DNA from 2 places in the Rhizobium sp. PAMB 3174 genome. Region 1 is predicted to be linked to the other one. Evidence: riboswitches for the same ligand, from Rfam matches in the RefSeq annotation. Region 1 holds a riboswitch; the other holds the start of a gene.
What was found. A riboswitch is a leader RNA that binds a small molecule or an ion and turns the genes downstream of it on or off. The one in region 1 is predicted to bind S-adenosylmethionine.

Region 1 (10,862 bases):
GGCGGGAGATCGGCACGACGACGTTCGACGCAGGAACGTATCGGAGTTCCTGGATCGCGTTGATCTCGACTTCTTCCTTCAGAGCCGTGGCGCCGGCCGTACGGGTGACGGAGCGGGTCGTGACGCGGGCCGCGTAGTTCGGAGCCTTCGGGGCGGTGACGGCTCTCTTGACCGTGCGCGCAGCCGAGGATGCGCCGCCGGACTTGGCGCGTCCGGGAAGATTGAGACGGTGAACCTTGCCGATGACGGCATTGCGGCTGACGCCACCGAGTTGTGCGGCGATCTGGCTGGCGCTCAGCCCATCCGCCCACAATTTCTTAAGCTTTTCAACGCGTTCGTCTGTCCAATTCATTGGGTCTTCTCCGCCTGCAGTCCAATGCATGGCAGAATCCTTCACCGTGTCCCGAATTCCTCCGGGACGGAGTACGCCTCTTGTACTGCCGGGTGACTTTTTTCCGCCAAGCGCAAATTCTTAATGCACGTTTAACCTAGTGCCAGCCTGACTCCGTGACAAGAGTCGCCGGAATCATCGTGATTCGATTTCGCAGTTTTCCCCAACTTGCTTCTTTTCACTTTTTTGCCTGGCGATGGATGCGAGGCCATCCTTCGAATTTGATGCGGCCGCCGCGATCGCCTGATTTTACAGGTGATTTGTTGACATCGGCGACCTATATGATGATAGTGCGGCAACCGCCCAAAAGGCGGTCTTTTTTATTTGTGCCCAGCCAACAAAGCCCAGGAAAGGTCAGCGCCATGGCTCAGAACGGTCCGCTCTACGATACCTATGCAAGAGCACCTCTGCGCTTCGAGCGAGGCGAGGGGATTTGGCTCGTCACCGAGGACGGCCAGCGCTACATCGACTTCGCCGCCGGCGTTGCCGTGAATTCGCTTGGCCATGCGCATCCGCATCTGGTCGAGGCGCTGACGACGCAGGCCGGCAAGGTCTGGCACCTGTCGAACGTCTACGAGAACCCCGGCCAGGAAAAGATGGCCGCGCGCCTCTCCGCTGCGACCTTTGCCGAAAAGGTGTTCTTCACCAATTCGGGCGCCGAAGCGCTGGAATGCGCCATCAAGACGGCCCGGCGCTACCAGTATGCCAACGGGCATCCGGACAAGTTCCACATCATCACCTTCGAGGGCGCGTTCCATGGCCGTACGCTCGGCACGATCGCGGCCGGCGGCAACGCGAAATATCTCGAAGGTTTTGGCCCGAAGGCGCCCGGCTTCGACCAGGTGCCGTTCGGTGACCTCGATGCCGTCAAGGCTGCGATCACGGACGCGACCGCGGCCATCCTCGTCGAGCCCGTGCAGGGCGAGGGCGGTGTCCGTCCGGCGTCCAAGGAATTCCTGCAGGCTTTGCGTGCTATTTGCGACGAGCACGACCTGCTGCTGATTTTCGACGAGGTGCAGACCGGCGTCGGCCGCACCGGCAAGCTCTTCGCCTATGAGTGGGCCGGCATCACGCCGGACATCATGGCGATCGCCAAGGGTATCGGCGGCGGCTTTCCGTTCGGCGCCTGCCTTGCGACGGCGGAAGCCGCTTCGGGCATGGTCGCTGGCACGCATGGCTCGACCTATGGCGGCAACCCGCTGGCCATGGCCGTCGGCAATGCCGTCCTGGACGTCATCCTCGCCGATGGCTTCCTGGAACATGTGCGCGACGTGGCACTCGTCTTCCGCCAGGGGCTCGCTTCCCTGAAGGATCGCTATCCCGATGTCATCGAGGATTTCCGCGGCGAAGGCCTGATGCTTGGCATCAAGGCAAAGATCCCGTCCGCGGAGCTGCTTGCCGCAATGCGCGAGCAGCATGTTCTCGGCGTGCTTGCGGGCGACAATGTCGTGCGCCTGCTGCCGCCGCTTATCGTCAGCGCGGAAGAAGCCCGCGAAGGACTGGCGCGCATCGAGCGTGCCGCCGAGGCGCTTCATTCCGCTCATATCAAGAAGTCCGCCTGAGGCGGCCAAGCGAATTCTGACAGGTTATCATGGCAGCTCCCAAGCATTTTCTCGATCTTTCCGCGGTCTCCTCGGAGGAACTCAGGGGTATTCTGAACGACGCACGCACGCGCAAGGTGGCGACGAAGGACGGAACGGCTGACAAGCCGCTTGCCGGCAAGATGCTGGCGATGATCTTCGAGAAGCCGTCCACCCGCACGCGCGTCTCCTTCGATGTCGGCATGCGCCAGCTCGGCGGCGAGACGCTCTTCCTGTCGGGAACCGAAATGCAGCTCGGCCGCGCCGAGACGATCGGCGACACGGCAAAGGTACTGTCGCGCTATGTCGACGCCATCATGATCCGCACCACCGACCACAAGCGCCTGCTCGAGCTTGCCGAGCATGCGACGGTGCCGGTGATCAACGGCCTGACGGACGACACGCATCCCTGCCAGATCATGGCCGACCTGCTCACCTTCGAGGAGCACAAGGGGCCGGTCGCCGGCAAGACCATCGCCTGGACCGGCGACGGCAACAACGTGCTGCATTCCTTCGTGGAAGGTGCTGCCCGCTTCGGCTACCGCATGAACATGGCCGTGCCGCTGGGCTCCGAACCGCACGACAAGTTCCTGAACTGGGCGCGCAACGAAGGCGCCGAAATCATGCTCTGCCACGACGCCGAGAAGGCCGTGTCGGGCGCCGACTGCGTCGTCACCGACACCTGGGTCTCGATGAACCAGGAGCACAAGGCACGCGGCCACAACATCTTCCAGCCCTTCCAGGTCAACAAGCAGCTGATGGGCCGGGCGAAGGACGATGCGTTGTTCATGCATTGCCTGCCGGCGCATCGTGGCGAGGAAGTGACCGACGACGTGATCGACGGACCGCAGTCTGTTGTCTTCGATGAGGCGGAAAACCGCCTGCATGCGCAGAAGTCCATTCTGGCCTGGTGCCTCGGGGCCATCTGATACGGCGCCGCCTCGTTTCGCGCGCCGAAACTTAAGGAGTATCCGCCATGGCGGAAGAAACCACCAAGCTCGGCGAATTCGGATTCGCCGGTGATGATCACGTTGTGCCTTTCCAGGTGGAAGGGCTCGACGTTCGTGGCCGCGCCGTCCAGCTCGGCCCGATGCTCGACGCCATTCTGGGCCGCCATGACTACCCCGTGCCGGTTGCCCGGCTTCTGGCGGAAGTCATCACGCTCACCGTGCTCATCGGCACGTCGCTGAAGTTTGAAGGCAAGTTCACCGTCCAGACGAAGAGCGACGGCCCGGTCGACCTGCTCGTCGCCGATTTTTCGACGCCCGACAGCATGCGCGCCTATGCCCGTTTCGACGAGGAGGCCCTTGAGCTTGCCATCAGCGAAGGCATGGCCGAACCCGAGCAGCTGCTCGGCACGGGCGTCCTCGCCTTCACCATCGACCAGGGGCGCTTCAGCCAGCCCTATCAGGGCATCGTCGCGCTCGACGGCGCATCGCTCGAGGAAATCGCCGGCACCTATTTCCGCCAGTCGGAACAGATCCCGACGCATATGCGGCTTGCCGCGGCCGAGCTCTACGATCGGGACGAGGACGGCAAGGCCCGGCATACCTGGCGGGCCGGTGGCCTCATCGTTCAGTTCCTGCCCGAAGCGCCGGAGCGCATGCGCCAGCCGGATCTTCCGGGTGGTGATGGCGACGACAATGCCTTGCCGATGTTCGAAGACGATGCCTGGATGGAGGCCCGCACGCTCGCCGAAACGATCGATGCGGACGAATTGACCGATCCGCAGGTCGGCTCGGAGCGGCTGCTGTTCCGGCTGTTCCACGAACGCGGCGTGCGGGTCTTCGAGCCCCAGCCGGTATTCGATCGCTGCTCCTGTTCGCGCGAGAAGATCGGTGGCGTGCTGAAGGGCTTCTCGGCAGAGGAGATCCTGGCGAGCGAGGAAGACGGCAAGATCGCGGTCACCTGCGAGTTTTGTTCGACGACTTATGTGTTCGACGCCAACGAGGTGATCGAATAAGGCCGGTCTGCTGCTGCTTCGGGGTTTCTTGGCCGAGAACGTCGGGCCGCGCGGGCGGGAGGTGCGCTGCCTGCGACATAATATTTCTTGATAAATGATCTCATGATATTAAGGCTGCAGCAAATCTGATGGCCCGGCAACCTGCCGACCATCGCCAACGATCCGGAGTTGACCCGATGAAGGAACGCATGACCATCGCCGTGGCCGCCATTGCCATTCTGGCCGGTACGGCCTTTAGCGCCGCGACAGCCGCTGACGTCAAGACCTACGAGATCACCTTGAGCAGCGAGAGCTTCAGCCCTCAGCAGATCAGCGCGAAGGCAGGCGAACCGTTCCGCATCAAGCTGCATAACAAGACGGAATTGCCGGTCGAGCTGGAGTCGGGGGCGCTCGGCTTTGAAAAGATCGTCGAAAGCGGCCATGACATCGTGGTGAACGTGCGGGCGCAGGAGCCTGGCACCTATGACTTCTTCGATGACTTCCATCCCAAACAGTATGTCGGCCACGTCGTCGTCGAATAATGTGACGGAGGAAGAGGCATGCTGGGCGCACTGGTCATTGTTTTCCGCGAGATTTTTGAAGCCGGCCTGATCGTCGGCATCGTGCTGGCCGCAACCCGGTTGGTTGCCGGCAGCCGCTGGTGGATCGCCGCCGGTGTTGCCGGAGGCATCGCCGGAAGCGTGGTGCTGGCCGCCTTTGCCGGCGTCGTCTCCGAATGGGCGGACGGCTTCGGGCAGGAACTCTTCAACGCCGGCATCCTGGCGATCGCCGCCGTCATGCTGATCTGGCACAATCTCTGGATGGCGCATCACGGACGTGAACTCGCCGCCGATCTCGCCGCCACCGGCAAGGCGGTCAGCGACGGGCAGCGTTCGCTGGCAGCGCTTGCGCTGGTCGTCGGCATCGCTGTCCTGCGCGAAGGCGCCGAAATCGCGCTCTTCATGTACGGCATCATCCTCGCCGGAGGCGACAGCTGGTCGTCGCTGGCGCTCGGATCGGCACTCGGCCTCGTTCTCGGAGCCGGCGTCTCGGCGCTCACCTATTTCGGTCTCGTGAAGATTCCGATGCGTCACCTGTTCTCGGTGACGAGCGTTCTCATCACCTTCCTCGCCGCCAGCATGGCGTCGCAGTCGGCAGCCTATCTGGAACGCGCAGGCAAGATCGACTGGCTGTCCGCTACTGCGTGGGACACCTCCTGGCTTCTCGAGGAAGGCAGCATTCCGGGCCGCCTGATGCACACCATGTTCGGCTATTCCCAGCAGCCGAGCGAGTTCCAGGTCCTGGTCTATGTCGTGACGCTAATTGCGGTCGTCGTCGCCACCCGCACGCTGGCAGCCCGTGGGCACCAGCCTGCCAGACATGCGAATGCTGGATAGTCCATCCCGGCTGGAGGCCGGAGCAATCAGCTCTGTCAGTTGAGGGTGCGGGTCATGTCCGGCGTGTCGAGCGAGAAGGCCGGAATGTCGACCTCGAACAGTTCGCCCTCGTCCGTCGACATCTGGTAGTGGCCGAACATAACGCCGGACGGAGTGTCGAGCGGGCAGCCCGATGAGTATTCATAGGAATCGCCCGGCGACAGCCGCGGCTGTTCGCCGACCACGCCTGGGCCGCGCACTTCATCGACCTGGCCGTTCTGGTCCGTGATGTGCCAGTAGCGGCTGATCAGCCGGACGGATATGTCGGAATTGTTGGAAATGACGATCCGGTAACCCCAGACATAGCGGCTGTCTTCCGGATCGGACTGTTCCTCCAGATAGTAGGGCTCCACCACAACTTCTATGTCCCGTGTCAGCGCGCGATACATACCGGACACCTTCCTTAAGATTTCATAAACGATATCGTATAGCCTGCCGGTTGCGTCAAGCCGGATGCCCGTACTCAAGTATTAAAAACCAGAAATGAACGCGGTTTTTGCCGTTAATCATAATAGGTTAGGTTAATATGTGCGTGCTCGCCGGCAAGCCGGTTTTCGGGGTGCGGATGAATAAGGCAAGGGGAGGGAGGCGCATGCTCGACGGTGCAATCAGAAAGCGCATCGATCCGCATCTGCGGCAGACGGGCGAATGGCTCGCGGAACGGGGCGTCGGTGCTGACACCATGACGTTGATCGCTTGCGGCCTGGGCCTCCTCTCGGCGGCCCTTGTTGCCTCCGGCCACGGCTGGCTGGCTCTACCGTTTCTGCTTGCCAGCCGGCTTGGAGACGGTCTTGACGGCGCCATTGCCCGTGCAACGCGCAAGACTGATTTCGGCGGCTTTCTCGATATCGTCCTGGACTTCGTGTTTTACGGCGCCGTCCCTCTCGCCTTCGTCATCGCCGACCCGGCGCGAAACGGCATTGCCGGCGCCGTCCTTCTGTTTGCCTTCTATGTGAACGGATCGAGCTTCCTCGCCTTCGCCGTCATGGCCGAAAAGCGCCGGCTGACGACCGATGCGCGCGGTGAAAAATCGTTCTATTTCACAACGGGACTGGCGGAAGCGACGGAGACGATCGCCGTCTTTGCGATTGCCTGCCTTTGTCCGGACTGGTTCTGGTGGCTGGCCTATCTCTTCGCGGCGCTCACGCTTTATACCGCTGCCGCCCGCATCCTCTTTGCCAGGCGCATCATGCGGGAGGAACGACCGGGGCGTGAGTGACGCCCCGGCGGTCTGATATGTGGGTCAGTATTTGACCTTGTCGAGCGCCTGTTCGAGATCGGCGACCAGGTCGCCGCCGTCCTCGATGCCGAGCGAAAGGCGCACGGTGCCCGGCGAAATGCCGAGTTCGGCCCGGGCTTCGTCGGTGAGGTTCTTGTGCGTCGTCGTCGCCGGATGGGTGATCAGGCTTCTGGTGTCGCCGAGATTGTTGGAAATCTTGATGATCTGCAGGGCATCCTGCATCGCGAACGCCGCTTCCTTGCCGCCCTTCAGCTCGAGGCAGACGAGCGTGGAGCCGGCCTTCATCTGCTTTGCAATGATATCGGCCTGCGGATGGTCCTTGCGGCCGGGATAGATGACCTTGGCGACGGCCTTGTGTTCGGCGAGGAAGTCGGCGGCTTTTGCAGCATTCTCCGTCTGCTGCTTCACGCGCAGCGGCAAGGTTTCCAGACCTTTCAGCAGCACCCAGGCATTGAACGGCGACATCGCCGGCCCGGTGTGGCGGAAGTAGTCGTGCAGGTTCTCGTCGATCCACTTCTTGGAGGACAGTACGATGCCGCCGAGGCAGCGGCCCTGGCCGTCGATGTGCTTGGTGGCCGAGTAGACGACGACATCGGCGCCGAGTTCGAACGGCTTCTGGAAGAGCGGCGTGGCAAAAACGTTGTCGACGATCAGCGTGGCGCCGACCTGCTTGGCGAGCTTCGAGACGCCGGCAATGTCGACGACTTCCAGCGTCGGGTTCGTCGGGCTTTCCAGGAAGAAGACCTTGGTGTTGGGGCGAACGGCGGCTTCCCAGTTGGCGATGTCGCGACCGTCGACCAGCGTGCAGGTCACGCCGTATTTCGGTGCCAGCGTCTCGATGATCCAGCGGTTGGAGCCGAACAGCGCGCGGGCCGCGACGATGTGGTCGCCGGCCTTGACCTGGCAGAGGATGGAGGACGAAATGGCGGCCATCCCTGATGCGGTGGCGCGCGCGTCTTCGGCGCCTTCCATCATGCACATGCGCTTTTCGAACATGTCGTTGGTCGGGCTGCCGTAGCGGGCGTAGATATAGCCTTCGGTCTCGCCCTTGAAACGGGCCTCGGCCGATGCCGAGTTCTCATAAAGGAAGCCCTGCGTCAGGAAGATCGATTCCGACATTTCGCCGAACTGCGACCGGATTGAGCCGCCGTGAACGAGTTGGGTTGCCGGTTGCCAATTCTTGCTCATGCCATGATCACTTTCCAAAACAAAAAAACCGGCCGCAAAAGCAGACCGGTTTCAACCCGGTCTTTTTAGCCACTTGTTTAACGTGGCTGCAAGCCGACCGGCCAAATCACCACGGGATAAGGAGCCAAATACTCCCCATCACCGCTTGCGTCAATTCCTCGAGTTTGGTTTTGTGCCTCACACTTCAAGGACGGGACATATGGCAAGACAGACGGGCATTCTGGCGGATGGCGCCATTCGCGAACTTTTCGAGGCGGGCAGGCTGAAGAGCCAGGCGGAACTCGACATCGACCAGGTGCAGCCGGCAAGCCTCGACCTGCGCCTCGGCGCCAAGGCGTTCCGGGTGCGGGCAAGCTTCCTTCCGGGGCCGAGCCACCTTGTCTCCGACAAGCTCGACCGGCTGAAACTGCATGTCATCGACCTCTCCGAAGGTGCGGTTCTGGAGACGGGCTGCGTCTACATCGTGCCGCTGATGGAAAGCCTCGATCTGCCCTCCGGCATGTCGGCTTCCGCCAATCCGAAGAGCTCCACCGGCCGCCTCGACATCTTCACCCGCGTCATCACCGACTATGCCCAGGAATTCGACAAGATACCGTCCGGCTATTCCGGTCCGCTCTATCTGGAAATCTCGCCGCGCACCTTCCCGATCGTCGTGCGCAGGGGCTCGCGCCTGTCGCAGATCCGCTTCCGCATCGGCCAGCCGCTCTTGAGCGAGACCGAATTGCTGGCGCTTCACAGAAGCGAGACTCTGGTCGCCAGCGACACGCCGAACGTGTCCGGCGGCGGGATCGCGCTGTCGATCGATCTCAAGGGTAGTGCCGACGACGGCCTGATCGGCTATCGCGGCAAGCATCACACCGCCGTCGTCGATGTCGACGAGAAGGCGGCCAACGAGGTGTTCGATTTCTGGGAGCCGCTCTACAGCCACGGCCGCGAGGAGTTGATCCTCGATCCGGATGAATTCTATATCCTGGTATCGCGCGAAGCCGTGCACGTGCCGCCGCTTTATGCCGCGGAAATGACGCCTTACGACCCGCTGGTCGGAGAATTCCGCGTTCACTATGCCGGCTTCTTCGATCCCGGCTTCGGCCATGCCGGCGCCGGCGGCACCGGATCGCGCGCCGTCCTCGAAGTGCGCAGCCACGAGGTGCCGTTCATCCTCGAGCATGGCCAGATCGTCGGGCGTCTCGTCTACGAACACATGCTGGAAAAGCCGCATTCGCTCTATGGTTCCGGCCTCGGCTCCAACTATCAGGCGCAGGGCCTGAAGCTCTCCAAGCATTTTCGCACCTGACATCATCGCCGGAGACGCAGAACCTGACTTCTCACGGGCCCGCGCCTCCGCGTTTCAGGCGGCCGAATAGCGTATCGGTATGCCGGCACTCTTTCGCCGCTCCGGGCCCTCGTAGGCGCTATCGTGCTTTTCGTCGCGCGTCCTGAACCGGGCGAGCTTCTCGTGCAGGTGATTGACCCGCGCGGTCAGATCGTGGATTTCGCGCGAACTGTCGATCACCATCTGGGTGTTCTGCGTCGTGATCTGCTCGATTTCGGAGATCGCGTGATTGACCTCGGTGAGCTGCGCGGACTGCTCCGTCGTGTTGCTGGCGATGATGGAGACCAGCCCGCTGGTTTCGGAGATCTGCTCGATGATCGCGGTCAGGACAGTGCCGGTCTCCTCCACCAGGGAAACGCCGGACTTCACCTGGTTCGAGCTTGCCGAGATCAGGCCCTTGATCTCCTTGGCGGCGTGCGCGGAGCGCTGCGCCAGTTCGCGGACTTCCTGGGCGACGACAGCAAATCCCTTGCCGGCTTCGCCAGCGCGGGCGGCCTCCACTCCGGCATTGAGCGCCAGGAGATTGGTCTGGAAGGCGATGTCGTCGATCACGCCGATGATCTGGCCGATCTGGCTGGAGGATGAGTTGATGGCTCCCATCGCCGCCACCGCCTGCCGAACGACATCGCCGGATCGCTCCGCCTGCATCTTGCTTTCCTGGGCGGCGTGCATGGCGCGTTGGGCGTTGTCGGCCGTCGAGCGCACGGTCTCCGTCAGGATGCGCAGGGCGTTCGAACTGGTCTCCAGCGAACGGTTCTGCTCTTCGGTGCGCGCGGCGAGTTCATCGGAGGTGAAAGCGAGGGCGTCGGCACTGCCGTTGATTTCACGCGACGTGGTGCGGATGTCAGACATCGTCTTGCGCATCATCTCCACGGTGTCATTGAAGTTGCGTGCCATCGGCCGAAAATTCTCGGAAAGATCGAGGGACATGCGCTTTTCGAAGTCGCCGTTCGCCAGGTGGTCGAGCGCCGCCGAGAGGGCTTCCAACGCGGCCGCCTGCTCCTGGGCGATGTGCGCCCGCTCGAGGTTCTGGGCCTCCTCCTCGTCGGCCTTCATCGCAGCGACCCGCAGCTCTTCTTGCCGTTCGCGCTCGCTCTGCTCGCTGACCATGACGAAGATGCCGCGGACGGAATCGGCCATCGCGCCGATTTCATTCTTGCCGAGCGAGGGTATCGAATGGATGTCGCCCCGGCCGGCAAGCAGATCGCGCATGGCCTGGGTCAGGGCCTTCAGGGGGCGCAGGACGGTTACGGCCAGCGACGCCGGAATGAGGATCGACAAGGTGGCGGCAATTGCGATGGCGGCCAGAAGCAGGATCACCTTGTGGTGGATGTCATCGCTCAGGCCGTCGGCGATCGTGCCGACCTCGGCCAGCGATGCTTCCTGAAGGGCGATCATCTTGCTGATCCGCTCGCTTGCATCGGCAAACCAGGCGGCGGGATCGAGACCGGACAAGTCCGCTTCGCTGCCACGCCTGATCAGGTTGTCGCGCATTCCGTCGAAGCTCGTGAATGCTTCCTGCCTGAAGGTGGCGCCGGCCTCAGCGCGTCTGCCTGCGTCCTGCAGGGCGAGGAAGCGATCCATCAGCACCGATTGTGCGCCGCCGAACTTGCTGAAGGCCGTAAACTGTCCGTCCGCGAACTTGCCGGAGCTGATGATGCCGGCGCCCATGCCGCGCTCCTGGCCCGCCAGTTCGCTGGCAAGCATGAGTTCGTTGACGGCCATCAGCTGAAACGTCACATCCGAATGAAA
Region 2 (10,862 bases), 790 kb from region 1:
GCCGTTTTCGACCCGCGTCCATCGCGGCGACCGCATCGGCCTAGTTGGCCCCAACGGCGCCGGCAAGACGACGTTGCTGAAGATGCTGACCGGACAACTGGCGCCCGACAGCGGCACAATCAAGCTCGGCACCAATCTGGAAATCGCCACGCTCGACCAGAAGCGCGAGGACCTGAACCTCGAGGACACGCTCGCTCACTACCTGACCGATGGTCGCGGCGAGAACCTGCTCGTCAACGGCGAGCAGAAGCATGTGACCGGCTACATGAAGGACTTCCTGTTCCAGCCGGAACAGGCGAGGACGCCGATCCGCAATCTGTCGGGCGGCGAACGGGCACGGCTGATGCTCGCCCGCATTCTGGCACGGCCGTCCAATCTCCTGATCCTCGACGAACCGACCAACGATCTCGACATCGAGACGCTCGACCTTTTGCAGGAGATCGTTTCCGGTTTCGCGGGAACCGTCATCCTTGTCAGCCACGATCGTGATTTCCTCGACCGCACCGTGACCTCGACCATCGTTCCCGCCAATATCGAGGCGCCAGACGGACGCTGGATCGAATATGCCGGCGGCTATTCCGACATGCTCGCCCAGCGCAGGGGCGCCGAGCAGGAACGCAAGAAGGCGGAAAAGGCAGCCGAGAAACCGAAGAGCGATCAGCAGGCGAAGCCGGCCGCCGACAAGAACAAGGGCAAGCTGTCCTACAAGCAGAAGTTCGCGCTCGAAAACCTGCCGAAACAGATGGAAGAGGCCGAAGCCAAGGCGGCGAAGATCGAGGAGAAGATGGCGGACCCGAACCTCTTTACCAAGGACCCCGCCGGCTTCAACAAGCTTGCCGCCGAACTCGAGGCCCTTCGCGCGAAGATCACCGCCATGGAGGAAGAGTGGCTGGAGCTGGAAATGCTGCGTGAGGAGATGGAAGGCTGAGCACGAGTTTCCGCCTCTACTTCGCCTACGGGTCGAACATGCTGCCGGCGCGGCTTTCCGCGCGCTGCCCGAGCGCCCGGGTCGTCGGCATCGGTTCGATAGCCGGCTATGCGCTGGATTATTCCAAGCGTGGCCGGGATGGATCGGGCAAGGCGACGATCGTTCCGGCGGAACCGGCGGACCGGGTCCACGGCGTGCTTTACCGGCTTCTGGCCGATGATATCGTGCTGCTGGACGAATTCGAAGGATATCGGCGCGGCTATGACCGACTGGACGAAGTGCCGGTCGAGCAGGCAGGCGCCTCAGACGTGCGGACAGCCTGCACCTACATCGCCGAAGATGATACCCGCGATGCGGACCTTCTTCCCTTCGACTGGTACCGCGCCCTCGTCATCGCCGGCGCCGTCGAAAACGGCCTGCCTCGCCCTTACACCGAAAGTACCCTCGTCGTTACCGCCGTAGCAGACCTCAACGAGCGCCGGCAATCGCAGCTGGAAGCGCTTCGGCTGCTGAAGGACGGCGGCCATGCCCACCTTCTGGAGCCGCTGACGGCGCCCCATTTCAAGCTCATGCATCTGCGCGGCTAGGTCGGCTCCGTTCAAAGTCCAAGGCTATCCATCGCCCGCTTGAGGGGTTAAGCATCGGATCATGTCGACCAACATCATCATGATCCTCACCGCCGCAATCGCGGCGATCATCCTCTTCCGGCCGACGCTGCTCGCTTCGCCGACATGGCGGGCGACGGTGACACCGCTTGCCTCGATCATCGGCTCCGGTTTCCTCGTGGCCGGTCCCGTCCTTGCCCATGTCGCCGGCAACTGGGCCTGGGCGGCCATGCTGTTCCTCTGCGTTGCCGCCTACATGTTCGGGGCCGCGATCCGATTCAACATCGCGCATGTGGAAGAGATGATCGAGGCCGGTGAGACGGGGCCGATCCTGTTTCTCGAACGCGCCTCCGATCTGGCGCTTGCCTTCGCCTATTTCATCTCGGTCTGCTACTACATCAATCTCTTCGCCTCCTTCGCGCTGAAGGCCGACGGCATCGTCGATCAATGGACAGGCAGGATCATCGCGACCGTCGTCATCGGCGCACTTGGATTGATCGGCACGCTGCGCGGCTTGCGGGCGCTGGAGCATGTCGAGGTCGCCGCCGTCGCCATCAAGCTGGCGCTGATCGCCGGCCTCATCACCGCTCTCGCCTATGCCGCCTTCCTCGCGTTCAACGGCGGCACGTTTCATCTGGCGGAAATCAACCACGACACCGGCGGGGAAAGGCTGAGCGTCCTGCTCGGACTGATCATTCTCGTCCAGGGCTTCGAAACCTCCCGCTATCTCGGAAACACCTATGACCGCCGGACGCGCATTCGCACGATGATCTACGCGCAGGGGATCGCAACGGCGATCTATCTCGCCTTCATCCTGCTGGTCACGCCGTTCTTTCCGACGGACCTGCCGGCCGTCGGCGGCGAGACTCAGATCATCGACATGGTCGCCTCGCTGGGCAGCGCGGCCGCCCCGCTCGTCATCCTGACGGCCCTCGCATCGCAACTTTCCGCCGCCATGGCTGATTTGAACGGCGCCGCCGGGCTCGTCAACGGTGCGACACGCGGACGCATTCCGGTCAGGGGCGGCTATCTCGCGACCGCGCTGGTGGCCATCGCGGTCACCTGGTCGGCCGACATCTTCGAGATCATCTCCTATGCTTCCAAGGCATTCGTTCTCTACTACGGAATCCAGTGCGTTCAGGCACTTTTGGCAACATTGGAAGTAAAGAAGCGCGATATATTGCCGCAGAGAATTGTGTTTATCGCGGGTATAGCGCTTGCCGTTCTGGTGCTTGTTTTCGGCACGCCGGCCGCTGCTTAAGGCTTTTCTGACATTACGAGCTTGTAATTTTCCTGCCCGACTTTGGTCACATTTCGGGCAAAGCGTTTCCTTGTTCGCGCCACGGTCCGACCGGCCGGGGAGCGGGCACGCCACCACAACGAAGTCGAAAACAAGCCTCTAAGAAATCAGATTCGGGAGTGATGCGATGAATCGCTTACGCCGCCTTTCATCGGTGACCATGGTTACCGGTGCCGCCTTGCTGTGCTCAATTCCTGCCATGGCCCAGCAGGCCGACATGAAACCCTCGGGCCTCTGGCTCACCACCGATTATCCGGCCATTACCGAACGCATCGGGGAGGATGCGACCCTTTCCCTCAGTCTTGCCAATTCCAACGAACCGCCCGCCCGCGTCGAATTCAGCGTCAACGGCCTGCCGGACGGTTGGAAATGGGAGCTTGACGGCGGGGGCAAGCCGGTCAAGGCCGCCATGGTCACCCCGGACGAGAACCGCAGCCTGCAGTTGAAGGTCAGCGCGCCGAAGGACGTCAAGGCCGGCACCTACGACTTCACCGTCATCGGCCAGACCGCCGACGGCCAGTCGCTGAAGCTGCCGATCACCATGACGCTCGCCGCCGCCGACCCCGACAAGGTGACGATCGAACCGAAGCTTCCGGCACTCCGCGGCACGCCGCGGTCCAATTTCGATTTCGACCTGACGATCAAGAACGACAGCGCCGAAGACCAGACCTTCAACCTGCTCGCTGACGCGCCGGCCGGCTTCCAGACCACCTTCAAGGAACAATATGGCAGCCAGGAGCTGACCAGCCTGCCCTTCAAGCCCGGCGAGACCAAGACCGTGAAACTCTCGGTCACCCCGCCGCGTGACATTTCCGCCGGCCAGTATCCCGTCGCCGCCGGCGCTTCCAACGACAAGGTGAAGGCCGCAACCAAGCTGTTGCTCGACATCACCGGCCAGCCGAAGGTGGCGCTCGCCGCCCCCGAAGGCCGCCTCTCCGGCCGCGCCGAAGCCGGCAAGGAAGAAACCTTCGACTTCACCGTCTCCAACTCCGGTTCCGCACCGGCCGCCAACGTTGCGTTGAATGCCAGCGCGCCGCAGGGCTGGAAGATGGAGGTTGATCCGAAGTCCATTCCGGAACTCGCTCCCGGCAGCGACCAGAAGTTCGCCGTCCACATGACGCCCTCCGACAAGGCGATCGCCGGCGACTACATGGTCACCGTGTCGGCCCGCGGCGACGGCGTGTCGGATAGCTCCGACTTCCGCGTCACCGTCACCACCTCCACCATGTGGGGCCTCGCCGGCCTCGGCGTCATCGGCTCCGCCGTGATCGTTCTTGCTTTCGCGGTTGCCCGGTATGGCCGCAGATGAGCACGCCGGTCATAGAGGCGAAAGGCCTCCGGAAAGCCTATGGTCACCACATTGCGGTGGATGGCCTTGATCTGACAGTCGAGCGGGGCGAGGTCTTCGGCCTGCTCGGACCGAACGGAGCGGGCAAGACGACGACCATCCTGCTCCTGCTCGGCCTTACAGAACCCTCCGGCGGCGAGGTGCGTGTCCTCGGACACGACCCCTACCGCGATCCACTCGCCGTCAAGCGGCGGGTGGGCTACCTGCCAGATGCCGTCGGCTTCTACGACTCGATGACGGCCCGGGAGAACCTCGCCTACACCGCGCGGCTCGCCGGCATTCCCGGCGATGAGGCGGCAAGGCGGATCGTCGCGGCGATGGATCGCGTGCGTCTCGGCCATGTCATCGACCGCCGCGTCGCCACCTTCTCGCGCGGCATGCGCCAGAGGCTCGGCATTGCCGATCTCCTGGTGAAGGCCTGCGAGGTGGCGATCCTCGACGAGCCGACCTCGGGCCTCGACCCGCAGTCGACGCAGGAACTGCTCGACCTGATCGTCAAGCTTGCCGGCGAAGGCATGACCATCGTGCTCTCCTCGCACCTTCTGTCCATGGTGCAGTCGATCTGCTCGCGGGTCGCGCTGTTCAGGAAAGGCAAGGTCGGCCTGATCGGCAAGGTCAGCGATCTGGCAAGCCAGGTGCTCGGTGGCGCCTATGTCATCGAGATCGATGCCGAGAACTGCGATGTCGCGGCCGTTGGCGGCGCCATCGACGGAGTGAGCAACGTAACCACCATCGGCACCGGCCGCTACCGCATCGACGCGGCCCGCGACGTACGCGACGAACTGGCCGAAAAGATCGTGCAATCGGGCGGCAGGCTGAAGGGCATGTCCATGGACCGCTCGAGCCTTGACGAGGTCTATGTCCGCTATTTCGAGGAGGGTGACCGCGATGAAGCAGCGTGAAGGATCACCTTTCAAGGGTCTCGCAACCGTTGCCATGAAGGAGGCGGCCGATCACATGGGCAGCCCGCGCATGCACCTCGTCATGCTGCTGGTCATCCTGACGGCGATCGGCTCCATCTACGGCGCCATCGGCCAGATCAAGAACACGGTCGGGGAGGATCCCTTCCTGTTCCTGCGCATCTTCACCACCGCGCAGGACCCGTTGCCGTCGTTCATCGCCTTCCTCGGCTTCCTCCTGCCGCTGGTCGGCATCTCGCTCGGCTTCGACGCGATCAACGGCGAGTATAACCGCCGCACGATGAGCCGCATCCTGTCGCAACCGATCTATCGCGACGCGCTGCTTGCCGGAAAATTCCTCGGCGGGCTGATGGTGATCGGCATCTGCCTGATCACCCTCTGGCTGCTGGTCACCGGCATGGGCATTATCATGCTCGGCCTGCCACCTTCCGGCGAGGAAATCCTCAGGGGCCTGACGTTCCTGCTGATCTCGCTCGCCTATGCCGGTGTCTGGCTGGCGATCTCGCTCCTGTTCTCCACGCTCTTCCGCTCGCCGGCGACCTCGGCGCTGGCAGGCCTGACGCTGTGGCTGATCTTCACGATCTTCTGGAGCATGATCGCGCCGCTGATCGCCAGCGCCATTGCGCCGGCCGATCCCTTCAACCCGGTCACCATCGTTCACCAGGCGGAAATCGGTCAGGCGCTGTCGCGCATCTCGCCGAACACGCTCTTCGGTGAGGCGACGATGGCGATCCTCAACCCCGCTACCCGCTCGCTCGGCCTCGTCTTCATGAGCCAGTTGCAGGGGGCGATCATGGGCATGCCGCTGCCCTTCGATCAAAGCGCACTTCTGATCTGGCCGCAGCTTTCCGGCCTGATCGCAGCCATGGTCGTGGTTTACACGATCGCCTATGTCTCCTTCCAGCGTCAGGAGATCAGAGCGTAGGGCGTGCCGCCTGAAAGGCGGGGACCGGTTTTGGAGTAGCGGTGTTCTCCTTAGGCAGGCCGGTCTCCGCTTTCGCTCTGCAGAACCCGGCGGAAGTCAATTCCGCCGGGTTTTCTGTTGCCCGCGTCCGTCTCAGGCAATAGGTCTAAGGCTGTTGAACAGCGGGAACGAACGAACGATGCGTTTTGAAGGAACGGAAGAATACGTCGCCGGCAAGGACCTGATGACAGCGGTCAATGCCGCGATCCGGCTGGAGCGGCCGCTGCTGGTCAAGGGCGAGCCCGGCACCGGCAAGACGGAGCTTGCCCGCCAGGTGGCGAGCGCGCTCGGCCTCGACCTCCTCGAATGGAACATCAAGTCGACCACCAAGGCACAGCAGGGCCTCTACGAATACGACGCGGTCTCCCGCCTGCGCGACAGCCAGCTCGGCGACGAACGCGTCCATGACGTGAAGAACTACATCCGCAAGGGCAAGCTCTGGCAGGCCTTCGAGGCGGACCGCAAGGTCGTGCTGCTGATCGACGAGATCGACAAGGCCGACATCGAATTCCCGAACGATCTTCTGCAGGAACTCGATCGCATGGAGTTCCACGTCTACGAAACCGGCGAGACGGTCTCTGCCGCCAACCGGCCGATCGTCATCATCACCTCCAACAACGAGAAGGAACTGCCGGACGCCTTCCTGCGCCGCTGCTTCTTCCACTATATCCGCTTCCCCGACGCGGAGACGCTGGAGCGCATCGTCGAGGTTCACTACCCCGGCATCAAGCAGTCGCTGGTTCGCGCCGCCCTCACGCAGTTCTACGAGATCCGCGAGACGCCGGGCCTGAAGAAGCGCCCGTCGACCTCCGAGGCGCTCGACTGGATCCGCCTCCTCGTCGCCGACGACGTCGATCCGATGAGCCTGCGCGGCGATGCGAAGAACGCCCTGCCGAAACTGCACGGCGCACTGTTGAAGAACGAGCAGGACGTCCATCTTTTCGAACGCCTGGCTTTCATGGCAAGGCGAGACGGCTGAAGCTTTCGCTCACCAACACAAAGTCCCCTCCCCAACCCCTCCCCACAAGGGGGAGGGGCTATCTCCCGCGACACTCTTCACCCACCCCCTAACCTGATCATCAGGATGCTTATGGCAGCAGAGGCAGATTCGTCGGCAAAGCCCCTCCCCCTTGTGGGGAGGGGTTGGGGAGGGGCATGGCGCATGCCCACATTCCCCTGAGTGCGCTTTTTCTTGATTCTCATTCAACTTGGCGCTATTTCATAGGCGTTCCGTGGTGATTTGGCCGGCCGGCTTGCAGCCACGTTAAAGAAGTCGCTAAAAAGGGCCGCGGACAAACGAATGTTCCAAGGACCGGTTGCGATTTCGCCGCCGGTTTTTTTGTCTTTGGGCTATCGCCCGACCGCATGAAGGATGACTACGATGCCGATCAGAATTCCAGACGAACTCCCCGCCCGCGACATTCTCGTGCGTGAAGGCGTTAAGGTCATGGATGAGAAGACGGCGCTCCGGCAGGACATCCGGCCACTGCAGATCGGCCTCCTGAACCTCATGCCGAACAAGATCAAGACGGAGACGCAGATCGCCCGCCTCGTCGGCGCCTCGCCGCTGCAGGTCGAGCTGACGCTGGTGCGCATCGGCGGCCACAAGGCGAAGAACACGCCCGAGGACCATCTGATCTCCTTCTACAACACCTGGGACGAGGTGAAGGACCGCAAGTTCGACGGCTTCATCATCACCGGCGCACCGATCGAGACGCTGCCCTTCGAGGACGTCACCTATTGGGATGAGTTGAAGCAGATCCTCGACTGGACCGAGACCAACGTCCATTCGAGCTTCTTCATCTGCTGGGGAGCGATGGCGGCGATCTGGCACTTCCACAAGGTGCCGAAATACAATCTGCCGGCAAAGGCCTTTGGCGTGTACCGCCACAAGAACCTCAAGCCGGCATCGCCCTATCTCTCCGGCTTCTCCGACGACTTCCAGATTTCCGTCTCGCGCTGGACAGAGGTGCGCAAGGAAGACCTGCGCGCAGGCTCGGGCCTGGAGCTGCTGATGGAATCGAACGACACCGGCGTCTGCCTCATTTCCGAGGAAAAGTGCAACCGGCTCTACATCTTCAACCACGTCGAATATGACTCGACGACGCTGGCGGAAGAGTATTTCCGCGATGTCGAGGCCGGCACGCCGATCAAGCCGCCGCACAACTACTTCCCGGATGATGATCCGACCAAGCAGCCGCTCAACCGCTGGCGCAGCCACGCCTTCCTGCTGTTCGGCAACTGGATCAACCAGGTCTACCAGACGACACCCTACGATCTCGCCGAGATCGGCCTCGACCGGATGGATCAGCGGCTGACAGGCTGACCGCGCCGGCCTATAGTCGCCTGCATGTTCATCCCGTTCTTCCTGAGCCTGAAGCAAGCCGGTGTCCCCGTGACGCTGAAGGAGTTTCTGACGCTGCTGGCAGGCATGGAGGACGGACTGGTCGACTATGATGTAGAGGCCTTCTACTACCTCGCCCGCACAGCGCTGGTGAAGGACGAGCGCTTCATCGACCGCTTCGACCGGACCTTCGCCGAATATTTCCGCGGAGTCGAGGCCGTTTCAGGTTCGGAAGCGGGTCCGACGGACGCCGCCATACCCGAAGAGTGGCTTCGACGGCTCGCGGAAAAGCATCTGACGGAGGAAGAAAAGAAGCTCGTCGAGAGCCTCGGTGGCTTCGAAAAGCTGATGGAAACGCTAAAGGAGCGGCTCGCCGAGCAGAAGGAGCGCCACCAGGGCGGCAACAAGTGGATCGGCACCGCTGGCACCTCGCCCTTCGGTGCCTATGGCTACAATCCGGAAGGCGTGCGCATCGGCCAGGAAACCTCGCGCCACCGCCGGGCGGTCAAGGTCTGGGACCGCCGCGACTTCGCCAATCTCGACGACACGGTCGAGCTCGGCACGCGCAACATCAAGGTCGCGCTGAAACGGTTGCGGCAATGGGTGCGGCAGGGAGCGCCTGACGAGCTGGACCTCAACGGCACCATCCGCGCCACCGCAGAACATGGCTATCTCGACGTCCAGACGCGGCCGGAGCGGCGCAACGCCGTCAAACTTTTGATGTTCTTCGATATCGGCGGCTCGATGGACGATCATGTCCGTGCCGTGGAAGAGCTGTTTTCCGCGGCCAAGGCGGAATTTCGCCACATGGAATATTTCTACTTCCATAATTGCATCTACGAGGACGTCTGGAAGGATAACAACCGCCGCTACGGCGAGCGCACCCCGACGATGGAACTCCTCAATACCTACGGACCCGACTACAAGGCGATCTTCGTCGGGGATGCCTCCATGGCGCCCTACGAGATCACCCATCCGGGCGGTTCCGTCGAACATTGGAATGCCGAGGCGGGGGCGGTCTGGCTGAGACGGATTACCGACCACTTCCGGAAATCGGTATGGCTCAATCCCGTCAAGGAATCCTATTGGCACTACACCACGTCGATCGGCCTGCTGAACGGCCTCATGGCAGGCCGGATGTTTCCCCTGACGCTTGGCGGACTGGAAAAGGCTACGCGGGAATTGTCTTGAAGTCTGCCCTGCTCCATGTATGCAATTGCCTGCTTCCAGCAGGCGGCACGAAAGTCAATCAACCGAAATGACGAAGAGGAATGGGAGATGACGGTCAAACCGTTGGAGCGTGAAATTTTCGGCCATACGGATGCCGGCGAGCCGGTCTATCGCGTGACGATCCGCGGTGGCGGACTGACTGCCAACGTCATGACCTGGGGATCCGTCATCCAGGATCTTCGCCTCGAAGGCCACCAGCCGCCACTCGTGCTTGGGTTCGAAGACTTCGGCAGCTACCCGAAATATTCCTCCAACTTCGGCGCCACACCGGGCCGCTGCGCCAACCGCATCGCCGGCGGCAAGTTCACGCTCGACGGCAAGGCCTATCAGCTGGATCTCAACGAGAAGGGCGTCAATCACCTGCATGGCGGCGCCAACAACATCGGCAAGCAGAACTGGGTGATTGCCGATCTGAAGGAAGACAGCGTTCGCCTTGAGATCGTCGATCCGGACGGCCGTTGCGGTTACGCCGGCAACTGCTCGATTTCGGCAACCTACACGGTTCACGGCGACGGCGTCCTGTCGGTCGTATACGAGGCGACGACGGACCAGCCGACGCTCGCCAACCTCTGCCAGCACAGCTATTTCAATCTGGACGGCAAGGCCGACATCCTCGACCACGACATGCTGATCGCCGCCGATTACTATCTGCCGACCGATGCGAACCTGATCCCGACGGGAGAACTTCGGCCGGTTGGCGGGACGCCGTTCGACTTCCGCCAGATGCGGCCGATCCGCATGCTCGAGGACGGCAAGCAGGTCGGCTACGACCACAATTTCTGCCTGTCGACGGAGCGTGGCGCCAAGCGCGCCGTGGCGCTGGCCAAGAGCAGCAGTTCGGGGGTCGCCATGGAAGTGCGCACCACCGAACCCGGCGTGCAGTTCTACGCCGCCGTCAAGCTCGCCACACCGGTCCCGGGCCTTGAAGGCCGTACCTACGGCGCGTTTTCGGGATTGTGCATGGAGACCCAGGTCTGGCCGGACGCCATCAACCACGAGAGCTTTCCCAGCCCCGTGCTGCGTCCAGGTGAGGTGCTGCGCCAGGAAACCGACTACGTCTTCACGAAGGGTTGAAAACCCAAGCCAAAATAAAAGCGGCCCCGAACGGGGCCGTTTTTTGCAAGTATGATGCGACCCGCGTCTAAAGCATGGCGAGCATCGGATCGGCCGACATAAGAGCGGCCTTGAGCTTTTCCATCGCCCGGTTTTCGATCTGCCGGACA

Region 2: another riboswitch for S-adenosylmethionine. It lies ahead of metA (homoserine O-acetyltransferase MetA); the one in region 1 lies ahead of ACU5AY_RS14505 (O-succinylhomoserine sulfhydrylase).

Annotation. Positions count from the first base shown of each region.
Region 1 is NZ_CM128608.1:3,018,681-3,029,542, reverse strand. Features, by position in the region: gene ACU5AY_RS14545 (GcrA family cell cycle regulator) at 1-352, opposite strand, end outside; gene ACU5AY_RS14540 (acetylornithine transaminase) at 754-1,953, shown strand; gene argF (ornithine carbamoyltransferase) at 1,983-2,900, shown strand; gene ACU5AY_RS14530 (Hsp33 family molecular chaperone) at 2,948-3,934, shown strand; gene ACU5AY_RS14525 (cupredoxin domain-containing protein) at 4,111-4,455, shown strand; gene ACU5AY_RS14520 (FTR1 family iron permease) at 4,474-5,310, shown strand; gene apaG (Co2+/Mg2+ efflux protein ApaG) at 5,346-5,738, opposite strand; gene ACU5AY_RS14510 (CDP-alcohol phosphatidyltransferase family protein) at 5,942-6,568, shown strand; gene ACU5AY_RS14505 (O-succinylhomoserine sulfhydrylase) at 6,593-7,777, opposite strand; SAM riboswitch at 7,822-7,900, opposite strand; gene ACU5AY_RS14500 (2'-deoxycytidine 5'-triphosphate deaminase) at 7,977-9,071, shown strand; gene ACU5AY_RS14495 (methyl-accepting chemotaxis protein) at 9,126-10,862, opposite strand, start outside.
Region 2 is NZ_CM128608.1:3,806,160-3,817,021, reverse strand. Features, by position in the region: gene ACU5AY_RS18235 (ABC-F family ATP-binding cassette domain-containing protein) at 1-928, shown strand, start outside; gene ACU5AY_RS18230 (gamma-glutamylcyclotransferase family protein) at 967-1,515, shown strand; gene ACU5AY_RS18225 (hypothetical protein) at 1,577-2,794, shown strand; gene ACU5AY_RS18220 (COG1470 family protein) at 2,961-4,142, shown strand; gene ACU5AY_RS18215 (ABC transporter ATP-binding protein) at 4,139-5,083, shown strand; gene ACU5AY_RS18210 (ABC transporter permease) at 5,070-6,026, shown strand; gene ACU5AY_RS18205 (AAA family ATPase) at 6,205-7,044, shown strand; SAM riboswitch at 7,288-7,367, shown strand; gene metA (homoserine O-acetyltransferase MetA) at 7,447-8,391, shown strand; gene ACU5AY_RS18195 (vWA domain-containing protein) at 8,416-9,600, shown strand; gene ACU5AY_RS18190 (aldose epimerase family protein) at 9,688-10,713, shown strand; gene ACU5AY_RS18185 (RNA polymerase factor sigma-32) at 10,781-10,862, opposite strand, start outside.